Regions from separate parts of the Vibrio tapetis subsp. tapetis genome, predicted to be linked through region 3. Evidence: predicted binding sites of a transcription regulator. Region 3 holds the regulator's gene; each other region holds the start of a gene.
The links. The regulator CRP, encoded in region 3, controls carbon source genes, mostly activating them, when cyclic AMP is high. The targets are predictions, from matches to a motif close to TGTGANNNNNNTCACA.

Region 1: mlc (sugar metabolism global transcriptional regulator Mlc) is a predicted target of CRP. The motif match lies at 2,539-2,554, and genes of this name have one in related genera.
Region 2: recB (exodeoxyribonuclease V subunit beta) is a predicted target of CRP. The motif match lies at 1,127-1,142, and genes of this name have one in related genera.
Region 4: rppH (RNA pyrophosphohydrolase) is a predicted target of CRP. The motif match lies at 1,264-1,279, and genes of this name have one in related genera.

What each region holds. Positions count from the first base shown of each region.
Region 1 covers NZ_LT960611.1:1,179,154-1,183,182, forward strand. The annotation lists gene VTAP4600_RS05190 (chemotaxis protein CheV) at 208-1,146, opposite strand; gene mlc (sugar metabolism global transcriptional regulator Mlc) at 1,249-2,463, opposite strand; gene pyk (pyruvate kinase) at 2,760-4,029, shown strand, end outside.
Region 2 covers NZ_LT960611.1:1,572,049-1,576,077, reverse strand. The annotation lists gene recC (exodeoxyribonuclease V subunit gamma) at 1-980, shown strand, start outside; gene recB (exodeoxyribonuclease V subunit beta) at 1,229-4,029, shown strand, end outside.
Region 3 covers NZ_LT960611.1:3,087,386-3,091,414, reverse strand. The annotation lists gene astD (succinylglutamate-semialdehyde dehydrogenase) at 1-37, shown strand, start outside; gene VTAP4600_RS13820 (DUF1338 domain-containing protein) at 272-1,069, shown strand; gene crp (cAMP-activated global transcriptional regulator CRP) at 1,248-1,880, opposite strand; gene VTAP4600_RS13810 (phosphoribulokinase) at 2,124-2,993, opposite strand; gene VTAP4600_RS13805 (YheU family protein) at 3,083-3,295, opposite strand; gene VTAP4600_RS13800 (hydrolase) at 3,425-4,029, opposite strand, start outside.
Region 4 covers NZ_LT960611.1:2,718,174-2,722,202, reverse strand. The annotation lists gene VTAP4600_RS12130 (DUF6482 family protein) at 1-106, shown strand, start outside; gene mutH (DNA mismatch repair endonuclease MutH) at 138-809, opposite strand; gene rppH (RNA pyrophosphohydrolase) at 1,433-1,951, shown strand; gene ptsP (phosphoenolpyruvate--protein phosphotransferase) at 1,956-4,029, shown strand, end outside.

The DNA of each region.
Region 1 (4,029 bases), 1.9 Mb from region 3:
GCTGAGCTTCTACCTTGTGCTCTGTTTTCCAGTACTTCCTGTACGCTATCACGGCTAAAGTAAACAACCATTTACTTACAACCCAAGTCATTACTGCTCCTGTTAAGAAAGCGATTCCTGATAGAAAAACTACTCAAGATACAAAAACACCCAGTCAGGGTACCAACTGGGTGCGGAATGTATCATTAGCCTGGTGAATACTCAAGACTATAGTATTTCTCTCAATCTCTCTTGTGTAACAGAAACCAGCAAGTCAGGCTGGAACTTAGAGATGAACTTGTTACATCCGACTTTTTCAACCATAGCTTCGTTAAAACTGCCGCTCAAAGAGGTGTTCAAAGTAACATACAAGGTACTCATTCTAGCATCGCTACGAACTTCTTGAGTTAACTTGTAGCCATCCATTTCTGGCATTTCTGCATCGGTAATCATCATGAGTAACTCACGCGTGACATCTTTGCCTTCATCGCACCAAGACTTCAGTAAATTGAGCGCCTCTAAGCCATCGTTACATTCAATAAACTCAATCCCGAGCTGAGACAAAGTACCAATAATTTGATTTCGAGCGGTTGCCGAATCATCAACGACCAAGATTTTGCGACCAACCATTTCTCCGGCCAATTGCTCATCTAACACACCTTCGCTGATTGACGTGTCGTAATCGACAATTTCTGCCAACACTTTTTCGACATCGATAATTTCAACGATTCTGGTAAGTTCATTTTCAGTGATCTGAGTAATAGCCGTTAAATAGTTTGCGCGACCTGCAGTTTTTGGCGGTGGTTGGATTTCAGTCCACGCAGTATTCACGATATTTCTAACCTGCCCCACCAAGAACCCTTGAATGGTGCGGTTATATTCGGTAATGATTAAGTTCTGTTCTTCAGCATCCTGGCCGGGTCTAAAACCAATTGCCGCACGAAGATCGATGACTGGCACAGATTCACCTCTAAGAGAAGCGACACCAATAATATGATGATGAGAGCCGGGCAATTTCGTAACGGGTGGTACTTTAAGTACTTCTCTTACCTTAAAAACATTGACGGCAAAGATTTGCGGACTATTTAGTTGAAATAGTAATAACTCAAGTCGGTTTTCACCTACTAAGTTAGTTCTCTGGTCAACGCTGCTTAATACTCCAGACATATAGGCTACTCATATTTTTTCTTTAATAACAGCGTACAGCATATGACAGCTATTCGCCATATTGTCTGTGATTAATAGGGTGATCGTACACCCTATTTCGAATTAACCCTCAACAACTTTCATCAAGAGTTGGCCGTCATACATCGCTTGTTTAACTAACGCCGCACCCGGCATTGTCGCTTCACGATAGAAACGACTCTCTTCTAACTGTAGGTCTTGATGATAGAGAGGCAATGTTTTCGATTCAATATTCGCTTTTATTACAGGATATAAAATCGATTTAGCGTGATTGATCACCCCACCGATCAGTACTTTTTCCGGATTAAACAAATTAATTACAATCGCAACGGCAGTACCTAGGTGTTCCCCAAGCTTTTCAATTTCCTCGATAGCCAACGCGTCACCAGCAAGAGCTGCATCACTGATCGATTCAATCGTTATATCATCTGCTTGTAATGACGTAGCGTCACCTTTATCAATTCGCTTCTTAATGATGTCTCGTAGCGCCATAGAACTGGCGACCGTTTCCAGACAACCTTTATTTCCACAATGACACTTCTTGCCGTTAGGATCGATTTGAATGTGCCCTAACTCACCAATGTTACCGTGTCGGCCTTCTAATACTCGGCCGTCTAATATCACACCGGCACCTAAGCCATGGTGGATAGACACCAACAGGGAGTTATCGACACCTTGAGAGTTGCCGAATAAATTTTCAGCCAACGCCCAAGCCCGCGTATCGTTGGCCACAAAAACAGGTAATCCTGTTGCTTTGTGGATTTCAGGACCCAATTCCAAGTTATTAACATTGAAATGCGGCATTTGAAGTACGACACCACGATTGGAATCTACCAAACCGGGAAGTGTCATCGCGATACTGGTAACACGGTCCAACTTGCTTGAGTAGGTTTGAAAAAACTCTTCGATTTCGTGCAGCAAACGACTTAATACTTCGTCTTGCTCGATTTCTTCAATTTCGATCATGGTTTCAAATAAAACCGAACCACCATGTTCGTGAAGGGCTATCATTAAATATCCACGGCCAAGCCTCATGGATAGAAATTGCCAACCTTCGTTATTCGTCTGCAACCCAACGGCTGGGCGGCCTCTACTGGTAGCTTCTTGCACAGTTGTTTCGTGGATCAGGTGAGCATCGATCAATTCGCGCGTAATTTTAGTAATACTGGCCGGTGCCAACTCGCTTTTTTTTGACAATTCAATACGAGAAATAGGACCGTTTAAGTCGATTAATTTGTATACGCGACCAGCATTTACTTGCTTAATATGATCGATATGGCCGGGTTGAGCCATGTACATAGGAAACTCCAAAGATGAGATACCTGTTAATTTTTTTACTTTGCGAACTAATTGTGAAGTCCCTTGAGTAAACCTCGTGACAAGTGTCACGATTATTCCCGTAAATTTTAATTGGTTTATTTATTTGCAAAAATTTCATCTCTGGAAAGGTGATCAATCTGACGTTTTTTTGCGAACAAAAAAATCATCAAATAACTACACTGGATAGGTAGTGAGTCTTTTTTCTAATTGCGCAGGCAATATACAAGACGAATAAGCATTCAAATCACACTTCAATCCAATTTATGGAGATTCAGATGTCGAAACAGCTCAGAAGAACAAAGATAGTCGCCACTCTTGGCCCTGCAACTGACAAAGATAATAATTTGGAAAAAATCATTCTTGCCGGCGCTAATGTCGTTCGTCTTAATTTTTCTCACGGTGAACCTCAAGATCACATTGACCGTGCTAACAGCGTACGTTCCATTGCAGCCAAACATGGTATTCATGTTGCTATTCTTGGTGATCTGCAAGGCCCAAAAATTCGCGTTTCAACGTTTAAAAACGACAAAGTCATGCTCATAGTTGGCGATAAATTCACGTTGGATGCTGAACTACCAAAAGGAGAAGGCGACCAACATTCCGTCGGGCTAGATTACCCAGATTTGCATAAAGACGTGTATTCCGGCGACACCTTATTGCTCGATGATGGCCGTATTCAACTGCTCATTGATCGAGTAGATGGACTAAAAGTACATACGACCGTTACCGTTGGTGGCGCCTTGTCTAACAACAAGGGGATCAATAAAAAAGGCGGTGGCTTATCTGCCGCAGCTCTGACAGAAAAAGACATCGAAGATATACAAACAGCCGCTAAAATCAGAGTTGATTACCTCGCGATTTCATTTCCTCGAAATGGCGAAGACATGAAGTACGCTCGACGACTCGCGACAGACGCAGGGTTAAGCGCTCATCTTGTAGCCAAAGTTGAACGAGCTGAGTCCGTTGTTGACGAAGAAAGCATGGACGATATTATTTCTGCTTCTGACGCTGTGATGGTCGCTCGTGGTGATCTAGGGGTAGAAATTGGTGATCCCGAGTTAGTTGGAGTGCAAAAACAGCTCATTAGGCGAGCTCGTGCACTTAACCGTACCGTCATTACCGCGACTCAAATGATGGAATCTATGATCATTAACCCTCTTCCAACCCGAGCCGAAGTAATGGACGTTGCTAACGCTGTTTTGGATGGAACTGATGCCGTGATGTTATCAGGTGAAACTGCCGTCGGTAATTTTCCCGTAGAAACCGTGCGATCTATGGCTGAAGTTTGTGTTGGTGCTGAAAAAATGCCTAGCTTAAACGTGTCCAACTATAGGATGGACAGTAAGTTCCAAACGCCGGAAGAAGCCATTTCAATGGCAACCATGTATTCGGCTAATCACCTAGAAGGCGTCAAAGCCATGGTGTCTTTAACCGAATCAGGCCGCACCGCACTAATGATGTCACGTCTGAGTTCAGGATTACCCATTTTCGCTTTATCCCGCAACGAAGCAACCTTAAACCGAAGTGCGTTATATCGCGGTGTGA
Region 2 (4,029 bases), 1.5 Mb from region 3:
AACCTCTTGATGATTACTTGTTGGAGTTTAATGCACCGTACCAATTAGATCTGGTTGAGCTACAACGCTTTTGGCGATTGCCTGTTCAGTATTTCTTTAATCGCCGTTTAAAAGTGAATTTTGATTCCCTGCAAGGTGTGATGGAAGACGATGAACCTTTTATTGTTGGCGGCCTCGAAGGTTATGTCATGCGTGACCAGTTGCTTGAAATATTGCTCGAAAGTCGCATGAAAGGTGGCGATGAAACCGCAGCAATTGCCTCTTTTGTTGCCGAGCAACGAGCGAAAGGCTTGTTGCCCATTGGGGCTTTTGGCGAATTAGAGTTTGTGACTAATTCAGCGCAAACCCAAGCTTTAGTCGATGAAATTGCGCCTTTATGCCATACCGAGTTAGAAGATGCAGAAGTTGCATTAGTCTTGGATATTGATCGCGAAAACTACCACTTAAACGGCTGGCTCACGCGTTTGTATCGTTCAGGTTTAGTGCGTTATCGCTGCGGAAAACTGCGCCCGCAAGACTGGTTATCAGGGTGGATTGACCATTTATGTTTGGCGGCTAATGGCCATTCAACGCGTACTCATCTGATTGGCTATGACAAAAAAGACGGGGTGCAACATTGGGTGATTGCCCCAATAGACTCTGCTCAAAATGCCAAACAGGCATTAACACAGCTGATCCGTCTGTATTATCAAGGCATGAATCAACCACTGGCATATTTCCCAAAAACGGCACTGGCAGGCATCGAAGCTTGCATTAATAAAGCGGGTGAGTGGGTGGATGATGAAGATAAGTGTTTAAATAAAATGGCGGATACGTTCAACAGTGGTTTCTTTCCTGGAGAAGGAATAGACAGCTATATCAGCCGAATTTGGCCTCAGTGGACTGAAGAATTGGCACAGCAAGTCAGGTTGAATTCAAGCTTAGTTTTGCAAGCGGCAGTCTTATCCACCACGACAGCAGAAGAGATGGCAAGTCGCTAATGAGATAAAAGTTTACAGTGATAAGAAGTGTAGGGTGGTCGCCAGCAAATCATTATTATATGTAAGGCGTCTACTGTGCGACCACAAGGTCAGAGGTGACCATAAATTCTGTGGAAGCGATACTAACGAGATGGGTTCAATGAAACCGTGAGCTCGATCTCAAGCTGTTTTATTTTGATTCTGAGATCTTTTAATTTTGTAATGATTTAAGTGTTCGATCACAAATCAGTTGAGCTTAAAGGCAAAAAATGACAACCAATATGGATGAGCAAAACGACGCTGCAACCGTACTAACTCCCATGACTTTTCCTTTGCATGGCGCACGGCTCATTGAAGCCTCGGCCGGAACAGGGAAAACCTTTACTATCGCCGGGCTTTATTTGCGCCTGCTGCTTGGTCATGGCGATGAGCAAACTCGACATCAAGCACCGCTTACCGTGGATCAAATATTGGTGGTGACGTTTACCGAAGCCGCGACTGCTGAGCTTCGCGATCGTATTCGTGCACGTATTCATGACGCACGCTTAGCGTTTGCTCGCGGTGTGAGTAGCGATCCAGTTATTAAGCCATTATTGGACGTCATTACTGATCATAAAAATGCGGCTGACATATTATTGCAAGCTGAACGCCAGATGGACGAAGCGGCCATTTATACCATTCATGGGTTTTGCCAGCGAATGCTGACCCAAAATGCATTTGAATCGGGTAGTCGTTTTAATAATGAATTTGTGACCGATGAAAGCCAACTGAAAGCGCAAGTGGTGGCCGATTACTGGCGTCGTAATTTTTACCCACTGTCGTTGGAACTGTCGGCAGAAGTTCGCAATATTTGGTCTTCTCCACAAGCACTGTTGCAACAAGTTAGTGGGTACCTAACCGGCGTTCCGGTGAATGTGTCAGTACCAGCGATGCAGGGCTCTTTGGCTGATCTTCACCAGGAAAACATGAAGGGCATCGACGCACTGAAAGCGCTGTGGCTTGAGGCTCAGGGTGATCTGCATGATCTCATTGCTAATTCAGATATCAATAAACGCAGCTACACCAAAAAATCCTTACCCAATTGGTTAAATGAAGTTTCAACATGGGCAGCAACGCCTACGGTGGACTATCAACTCCCCGACAAGTTAGCGCGTTTTTCTCAGCAAGTGTTAGCGGAAAAAACGCCAAAGGGAGACGCTCCTTCTCATTCTGTCTTTGCGGCAATAGAAACCTTTTTGGCTCAACCTATGAGCCTGCGTGAGCCTTTGCTTGCGCATGCCATTGAGCAATGCCGAGTGATGCTGGCTAAAGCAAAACAGCGTAAAAATTGGCTCTCTTTTGACGATCTTCTGACTCAATTAAGCGCAGCGATTGATAACGATGAACAACAATTGCTGGTGGAGCGAATTCGTCAGTTGTATCCCGTTGCCATGATCGATGAATTTCAAGATACCGACCCAATGCAATACAGCATCTTTAGTCGAATATACGTTGGGCAGCCTGAGTGTGGCTTATTTATGATCGGCGACCCTAAGCAAGCAATTTATGCCTTTCGTGGGGCGGATATCTTTACCTATATTCGCGCCCGAAATGAGGTGGCGGATCACTATACGCTAGACACTAACTGGCGTTCTAGTGCGGATATGGTGAATGCAGTAAATCAGGTGTTTAGTGCATCAGATAGCCCTTTTATTTACGATAAAGACATTCCATTTCGTCCGGTGAAATCAAGCCCGGGTGCTGAAAATAAACATTGGCAGGTGAATGGTCAAAAACAAGATGCCATGACATTTTGGTTGCACGAAGACGAAGAAGCCAAGCCCGTGACTAAAGGTGAATACCAACAGGTTATGGCGAAATCGACCGCAGCGCATATTCAGTCTATTTTGACCGCTGCCGATCAAGGGCAAGCTTGGCTAGATACTGGTAAACAAAAGCACACTTTGCGGGCGGGTAATATTGCGGTGTTGGTGCGTACCGGAATGGAAGGACGGTTAATTAAAGATGCACTTGCTCAGCAAGGTATCGCCAGTGTTTATCTTTCTAATCGAGACAGTGTGTTTAACAGTACGATTGCGACCGACGTGATGCGCCTTATTCAAGCGGTATTAACCCCCGATGATGACCGGGCATTAAGGTCTTGCTTGGCTTCAGGCTTATTTGCCTTAGATGCAAAACAGCTTGATAGCTTAAATAACCTCGAAGTCTTATGGGAAAACACGGTCAACGAGTTTCGTGATTACCGTATTTTATGGCAGCAACGAGGTGTGATGCCAATGTTACGTTCGGTGATGAGCAAACATCAAATTGCCGAGCGATTGCTAGAAGAAGAACAAGGTGAAAGGGACTTAACCGATTTACTGCATGTTGGCGAATTATTGCAACAAGCGAGCTTAGAAATCGACAGTGACCATGGTTTATTACGCTGGCTTGGCGAAACGATTTCAAATATACAATCCGGGGTTTCTGGTGTCAGTGATGAACAAATTCAGCGCTTAGAATCAGAACGAAATTTGGTGCAAATTGTCACGATTCATAAATCGAAAGGTTTGGAATATGATTTGGTATTTTTGCCGTTTGTTTCCGCTTATCGAGAAGCCAGTGAAGGGAAGTACTACGATGAGCAATTAGCTCAAACGGTATTGGATATTAGCAATAATAAAGCGTCATTGGTTCAGGCAGATAAAGAACGTCTAGCAGAGGATTTACGCCTGATTTATGTGGCGCTAACACGCGCCGTCTATGGTTGTATCATAGGCGTAACGCCATTGAGAAAAGGCCGTTCAAGTAAAGATCCGACAGGTGTACATTTAAGTGCCATGGGGAACTTATTACAAAATGGTAAAGAGTTATCAGCCGTTGAGCTCTCGAGCTCGATACGAAATGTTTGTTTAACGGCACAATCGATGCAGTTAACTGGCGTGCCAGATGAACAACCTTCGATTTACCTGCCACCAAAAGAGGAAGAGCAAGAGCTTGTCGCCAATGAGTTCAATACTCAAATTGATCGCTATTGGCGTATTACCAGCTATTCGGGTTTGGTAAAGCAAGGCTCACATTCCAATCATGA
Region 3 (4,029 bases):
GCTGCCCGAAACCCTGAGCCCAGGCCTGAAGATTTAGAGCAGAGTAGAGAATTCGCTGCGCTTACTCGATTACAGAATGCGCTTTGCTTACTAGAAACTAGAAACGATAAGAGCAAAAGAAGGTAAAGCTTTTGCCGTTTCTTTTGCTCTTATCGTAGCGAAGCGGCCTCGTTTCTAGCAGTAAACGCAGTGAATACTTAGCACTTAGCTTTTAGCACTTGGCTTTTAGAACTTCGCCTTTAGCCCTCCACCGTGACAACAAGGAACTGTTATGACCCCCGATGCGCTATTCCAATCTTTGTGGCAAGACTATATTCAACGCCTTTGCCCTTCAGCAGAGACTATCCATCAATTGCTGACTGAAGAACAAGCCTTAATCAATGACCACATTGCCCTGCGTACGTTTGCGATTGATCCAATTCGGATTGATACATTGGCTAAACCGTTTTTGGATTTAGGTTACGAGCAAGCAGGGGAGTATGAGTTTGTCAGTAAAAAACTCTATGCCCGTCACTACGAACACCCCGACCCGCTGCAACCAAAAGTCTTCATTAGCGAATTAAAAGTGAATGAATGTTCTGAGCAGTTGCAAGCCATTGTGAAGTCTCTGGTGGATCAACTGGATGTTAATCATTTTGCTTCAAGTGATTTCTTGTACTCGGGTACGAGTTGGTCTTTGAGTCACGACGATTATCTATTGCTGGCAAAAGAAAGCGAATACGCAGGTTGGCTAGCCGCTCATGGGTTTGGCGCGAACCACTTTACGGTTAGCGTCAATCAGCTGAATCGCTTTGAGGAAGTGTCGGATGTGAATACACACCTTCGTGATGCTGGTTTCACGATCAATGAGTCGGGTGGTGAAGTTAAGGGCTCTCCAGAGGTGTTGCTAGAGCAGTCTTCAACCATGGCTGATAAAGTCTCTGTTGAGTTTATTAATGGCTCTGAGACTATCCCTGGTGGCTTCTATGAGTTCGCTAAGCGCTACCCAATGGCCGATGGCGACTTGTATCAAGGGTTTGTCGCGGCTTCTGCTGATAAAATCTTTGAAAGTACGGATGGAGATAGGTAACAGGACGAACTTCGTTCTACAGGTTATAGGAAGAAGATAAGGAGTTGCAAAGAGGTAGGCATTAGTAAAATCTGCCGTAACCCGTAACCCGTAACCCGTAACCCGTAACCCGTAACCCATAAAAAAACCACCAACGTTGCCGTTGGTGGTTTTTATTTACATCGATATATACGACGGATTAACGTGTGCCGTAAACCACAATTGTTTTACCGTGTGCTGAAATCAAGTTCTGCTCTTCAAGCATCTTCAAGATACGGCCAACAGTTTCACGTGAACAGCCAACAATCTGACCAATCTCTTGACGAGTGATCTTGATTTGCATGCCGTCTGGGTGAGTCATTGCGTCAGGTTGTTTCGCTAGGTTAAGTAGCGTTTGAGCAATACGACCAGTCACGTCTAGGAATGCTAAGTCACCCACTTTTTGGCTAGTCGTTTGTAGACGGCTTGCCATTTGCGCAGAAAGGCGCATAAGAATGTCAGGGTTAACTTGAATCAGTTGACGGAATTTCTTGAAAGAAATCTCTGCTACTTCACAAGGGGATTTAGCACGTACCCATGCGGTACGCTCTTGGTCTTCTTCAAATAGACCAAGTTCACCGATAAAGTCGCCTTGGTTAAGGTAAGACAAGATCATCTCTTTGCCTTCTTCATCCTTGATAAGTACGGCAACAGAACCTTTCACAATGTAGTACAGAGTCTCGGCTTTTTCACCAGCATGAATCAGAGTACTTTTTGATGGGTACTTATGAATATGACAATGTGAAAGGAACCACTCTAATGTTGGATCGGTTTGAGGTTTACCTAGAACCATAATATCTCTCTTCCTCTGCAGGGCTTGCTCAGCAGCTTCCGTATCAACTGAGCCAGATTATAAACTGGTTGTTTTGAATAGGGCGATAGATGTCGTGCTGCAAGCTATCTCGTGTTCGGTAACAAATAGTAGCGTGTTTCGGAAACGATTTCTTGACTTTGATCGTGCCACAACCGTGATTTTCTAAGCAAAAATGTGCACATGATCACGCCTTGAACATGAATTTTCATCTGAGTATGAAAATCAACCGATCTTGCCTGTTTCAATCAATTGGACAAGCATAGGCTGAACGATCAATTCCATGGCAAAGCTCATCTTGCCACCGGGTACCACAAGGGTGTTATGGCGGGACATGAATGACCCCTCAATCATTGATAGTAGGTATGGGAAGTCTACGTTTTTCATGCCGCGCAATCGAATAACAACAAAACTTTCATCTAAACTCGGAATGCCTTTTGCGTTCAATGGATTAGATGTATCTACTGTAGGGACTCGCTGAAAATTGATATGAGTACGTGAAAACTGTGGCGTAATGTAGCTTAAGTAGTCATCCATAGAGCGAACAATTGAGTCGGTTACGGCTTCACGAGAGTGGCCTCGATCACGAGTATCTCGAACAAATTTTTGAATCCACTCTAGGTTTACAATCGGAACCATGCCAATGAGGAAATCGACGTGTTTAGAGACATTGATGTCTCCATCGACCACACCCCCGTGCAACCCTTCATAAAACATGACGTCGGTGTTTTCAGGCAATTCCTGCCAAGGGGTAAAAGTCCCTGGCATTTGATTGTAGGGCACGGCTTCATCAAATGAGTGCAGGTAGCGCCTAACTTCGCCTGTACCTTCATCACCATAACGTCGAAAAAACTGCTCAAGAGCGGCAAAGTCATTGGCTTGTGGGCCAAAGTAACTAATATGACGACCTTGCTCTTTCGCTTTACGAATTTCAATGTCCATTTCTGGGCGTGTAAAGCGATGGAAGCTGTCCCCTTCAACCTTAGCGGCTTTGATGTCCATCATATTGAACATTTTGCGAAAAGCTTCAGAGGTTGTGGTGGTTCCCGCTCCAGATGAACCGGTTACGGCAATGATTGGGTGCTTTGCTGACATGACAGACCTTGTCTTGAGTAACGTACTTGTTATGCCTATTTTAACATAGGGTTAAGTCAGTGTAGGGAAAATCTTTCGATAAACCGAATCTAGTACTGTGGCTTTACTTGAATATTCACGGTTTCATGCAGCTCAGAGAATACCACGACGGCTTGGCCATTCGAGAGTTGCTGCTTTACGTGGTCGACTTTTTGTTCCAAGCTAAATTCGCTCTCGCCGTAGTCCGTCCCTTCTCTTAGTACAAACTCTTTGATTAGGTTTTCCAATGTATCAGGGTCAATTTGTTGCCATGGAACGATCATAAATATCTCTTAAATGTGAAGTGCTAAAAGCGAAGTGCGAAATACTAAGTACTAAAAGCTAAGTATAAAAAGCTAGAGCTAAAGTAGTAGGTGCGAAGTATAAACGATACTTAGCTCTTAACTTAGCTTTTAGCACCTCGCTTTTAGTACTTCATAATATTCAGGTAAGGTTTCTTCTAACCAGAATCTTGGCTTTATGAGGCTGCCTGTTAGAAAGCCGACATGACCACCGTGATCTAATAGGTGGTAGTTTATATGCTCGGGTAGTGGAAAGTTAGGGATCACGTCTTCAGTCATGAAAGGGTCGTCTTTCGAGTGGATGATCCGAGTTGGAATGCTGATTTGATCTAAGCATCGGATGCCAGAGCATTGTTGGTAGTAGTGCTGAGCGTTATCAAAACCATGTAACTGGGAAGTGATCAAATCGTCAAATTCTTCTAACCGCTTGAGTTGCTCTATCTGTTCAGGCTCGATAGGTAAAACTTGCTGGATCAAAGGCAGTTTCTTTAACGCATTACGTTTTAGCGAGCTTAACAAGTAGTTGCGGTACACCTTAGAAAACCCTTGCTCGATGCGTTTAGCGCATGAATCAAGAGACAGTGGTGCCGATACTATGGTGGCGGCATCTAAAATCGGATTTAGGTGATAGTGTGCTAAATAGTTCACTAACATGTTGGCACCTAAAGAAATACCTACCGCGACTTTTTTCTGCTGAGGGAAACGTTGCTCAAGCT
Region 4 (4,029 bases), 370 kb from region 3:
TCGTTTAGGTGTTCATAATGCGTATTTGAGGTTACACAACGTCTATGACGAATGTGGTAGTCCTGAAATGGCGCCTTATCATGATATTAAGCTAGCGATTCATTAAGTTGGTTGATCTTGCGAGCATTAGGTTCTGTTTATTCCGAAAAAAAGTGATTTTGTAGAATTTGATGAGTGAACTGTGTCCGTAGATAAAAGCCACGCGGCAGAGTCATTATCGGCTTGCCATTACTTCCATAGGCTTCCGTCAATGCTTGACTGTTAGCGGCTTTTGGCCTGAGTTGCATCACCTCACCGTGTTTGGCGGTAATTTGTTCGACTTGCCCGAGTACGATCATTTCCATCAACTCTTCCCAGTCTTGGCGTAATTGATTTTCTTCTGCTTCGGTTGGGCTCCACATGATAGGGGTGCCAACGCGACGATCTTTTAGTGGGATCTCTCGTTCCCCTTCGACAGGGATCCACAGCACTTTGGCTAATTTATGACGAACATGGCTTTCCTGCCAGTTTAAGCCATGAACACCAATAAGTGGCGCAACAGAAACAAAAGTGGTTTCAAGTGGCTTACCTTCGTGGCTTATTGGGATGCTTTTTAGTTCAATACCGAGTTCAACGAAATCAGGTTGTGGCTTGCTGCCTGCGCTGGCTCCCAGGTGCCACTCGAGTAACTGCCCAACCCAGCCTTTGTCTTTTTTAAGGTTTTCAGGAACGTCAATATTTGCTTCCTTAGCTAATTCATAAAAGCTATAACCTGATATTGATAATGCTCGTTCAAATAGTTCAGATTCAGTGGTTGGAGTGGTCTTCATAAGCGTCTCTATCTCGATCTCAGTGATGATGTTATCACAGGGTGAGGAGTTCGGTGATAGTGAAGCTAAACTGATCAGCATGTACAGAAAACGATCTTTTACCATGTTATCCACAGGAGAGCGTCAGTAAATTAAAAAAAAGACATTACTGGATCGATAATCAGGGGTTTTCGGGCGTTCAACTCATTGATATCGTAAGTTTAGCGTAACAATTAGACAGTGAGTGTGGATAATCCTATTATTGGTGGATCTTTGTTCGATCTGTTTTTTCGTTTTTTTGATTAGATCTAATCTTGTGTTGTTTCTTTGATTTTAATCGGTCAACTTACTGATAATTAGGTGTTATGTAAAAATCACTCACCTTTTTTTTCTTACTGAATATAGTTGCGATATACTTAGCTTTTGAGTTTTTCTCCTTTTCTTCACACAGTTACGCACAGAAAAGGTGAATAAATGTGGCTCATGTCTCACTTCTTTGTTGATAACTATTCGGTTGCTTAAAACTTATCCAATACAGTGATTCTGGTCTAGAAAAAAATGCTTTCTGCGACATGGAAGTTTGCCCCAGTTGGGGATATGTGGAAAAATCGTAGGTAACAGAGATTTATATTAGAGGTTAGCCAGTGATCGATGGCGATGGTTACCGCTTAAATGTGGGAATTGTAATTTGTAACAACCATGGTCAGGTATTCTGGGCGAAGCGATACGGGCAACATTCGTGGCAATTTCCTCAAGGGGGAATTGATGAAGGTGAAACACCTGAAGAAGCGATGTTTCGTGAATTATACGAAGAAGTCGGTTTAACCAAGCAGGATGTTAAAGTAGTGGCAACAAGCCGTCATTGGTTGCGCTATAAACTCCCTAAAAGGTTAGTTCGATGGGATTCAAAGCCAGTTTGTATCGGACAAAAACAGAAATGGTTTCTACTGCGGATGGATTGTGACGAGTCTCAAATTAACATGCAGCGTGGTAGTACCCCTGAATTTGATGGTTGGCGCTGGGTAAGTTATTGGTACCCTGTTCGTCAGGTCGTCTCTTTTAAACGAGATGTTTATCGTCGCGCAATGAAAGAGTTCGCGACTTTTGCTATGCCTTTTAGAGAACGAAAGGTAAAAGGTAAGCGTAAAAACCGTAGAGGATAAATCAATGCTCACTCAGCTAAGGGAAATAGTTGAACAAGTTTCTCGCGTTGAAAACATTCATCAAGCGTTGGATGTTTTAGTACAAGAAACCTGTTTGGCTATGCAAACTGAGTGTTGCACGGTTTATTTTGCCAATGATGAATTGCAACGTTTGGAGCTTATGGCCACCAAAGGTTTGCATTTCGAAGGTGACCAAGTCTCCCTTGGTTATCACGAAGGGCTTGTGGGCTTGGTTCGGCGCTCTGCTGAACCTCTCAATTTAGCTGAAGTTACCTCTCATCCAAATTTTAAATATGTCCCCGAGCTTGGTGAGGGGATATATAGCTCGTTTCTCGGCGCCCCCATCATTTATCGCAAACAAGTGTTGGGTGTGTTGGTCATTCAACAGAAAACCCCGCGTTTGTTTAGTGAAATAGAAGAGTCCTTTCTTGTTACTTTATCGGCACAGCTAGCTGTAATTATTGCTCATGCACAAGCTCAGGGTCATTGGTTAATTAATGATGCGAGCAGCCAAGTATTATCCGGTATTGCTGCCTCACCAGGAGTCGCAATAGGAGAGTTCTGGTGGGATGATACACAGCCAAAATTGTCGGATGTCTACCCTGCGAGCACGCTGAATATCGAGTTAGAGCAAGAATGGTTGTCTTTGGCGGTAGAAAGCGCAGTAGGGGAGTTTCGTCGTTTAAGGAAAAAATTCGATAACGACATCAACAAAGACGCTTTGGCTATCTTTGACCTATTCACACACCTGTTAAATGATCCTATGCTTCGCAAAGATCTGAAGCTTCAGATCCAAAAAGGTGACCGTGCAGATTGGGCGTTACGACAAGTGGTGGAACGTTATTCCAATCGTTTTGCACAGATGTCAGACGTCTATTTAAGAGAACGAGCACAAGATGTGCGAGAGCTTGGTCAGCGTTTGTTGTACTTTTTGCATTGCAATGAATTTGGCGAGCAAACTGTCGATCGTAGTGTCATTTTAGTTGTAACGGAGCTCACCGCTTCTATATTGGCCAGTATGCCGAGAGACAAATTGCTCGCTGTGGTTTCTATGGAAGGAGCCGCTAATTCTCATGCTGCTATTTTATCAAGAGCGCTAGGGATCCCGGCAGTCATGGGAGCGAATCTTAACCCTAAGATGCTTTCGGGAAAAATGGGCATCGTAGATGGCTACAGCGGTGATATTTTTGTTGATCCTTCAGAACAGGTGCTCAATGAATACGAAGAACTGCAAAACGAAGAGCATGAGCTATCAGATTTAGTCGAAAGTGAGTTAGCTCAACCAGCACGGACGCTCGATGGTTGTGATATTGACGTATTATTGAACGCTGGTTTGAGCGCAGATAGTCAAATTGCGATCAACCAGGGGGTGAATGGGGTTGGGTTATATCGAACGGAAATTTCTTTTCTGCTCAAACAACGTTTTCCTTCAGAAGAAGAGCAAGTGACTCAATATCGAAGTGTACTTCAGAGCTACCCTGAAAAATCAGTAGTGATGCGTACGCTTGATGTTGGTGGAGACAAACCGTTGCCGTACTTGCCAATTGAAGAAGACAACCCGTTTTTGGGTTGGCGAGGCATCCGTTTTACGCTGGATCACCCTGATATATTTTTAATGCAACTACGAGCAATGATGAAAGCCAGTGCTGGGCTGGAAAATCTGAGTATACTGCTGCCTATGGTATCAGGTAGCCAAGAACTCGATGAGGCATTGGAACTGATTCAACACGCTTATGATGAAATCAAATTGAGTCAGCCAACGTTGGTGAAACCAAAGGTTGGTGTGATGCTTGAAGTACCATCCATGTTGTTTCTATTGCCACTGATAGCAAGTCGCATTGACTTTGTTTCAGTTGGGACGAATGACTTAACTCAATATTTATTAGCGGTCGACAGGAACAATGCCCGGGTATCTGATGTCTATGAATCGATGCATCCAGCTGTCGTGCAGGCATTGGCAATGATTGATTCAACCTGCAAGCAATATGGATTGCCTGTTTCTATTTGTGGTGAATTAGCGGGTGACCCTGTGGGGGCGTTATTGGCCGTTGGTTTAGGCTATCGTTCGTTAAGCATGA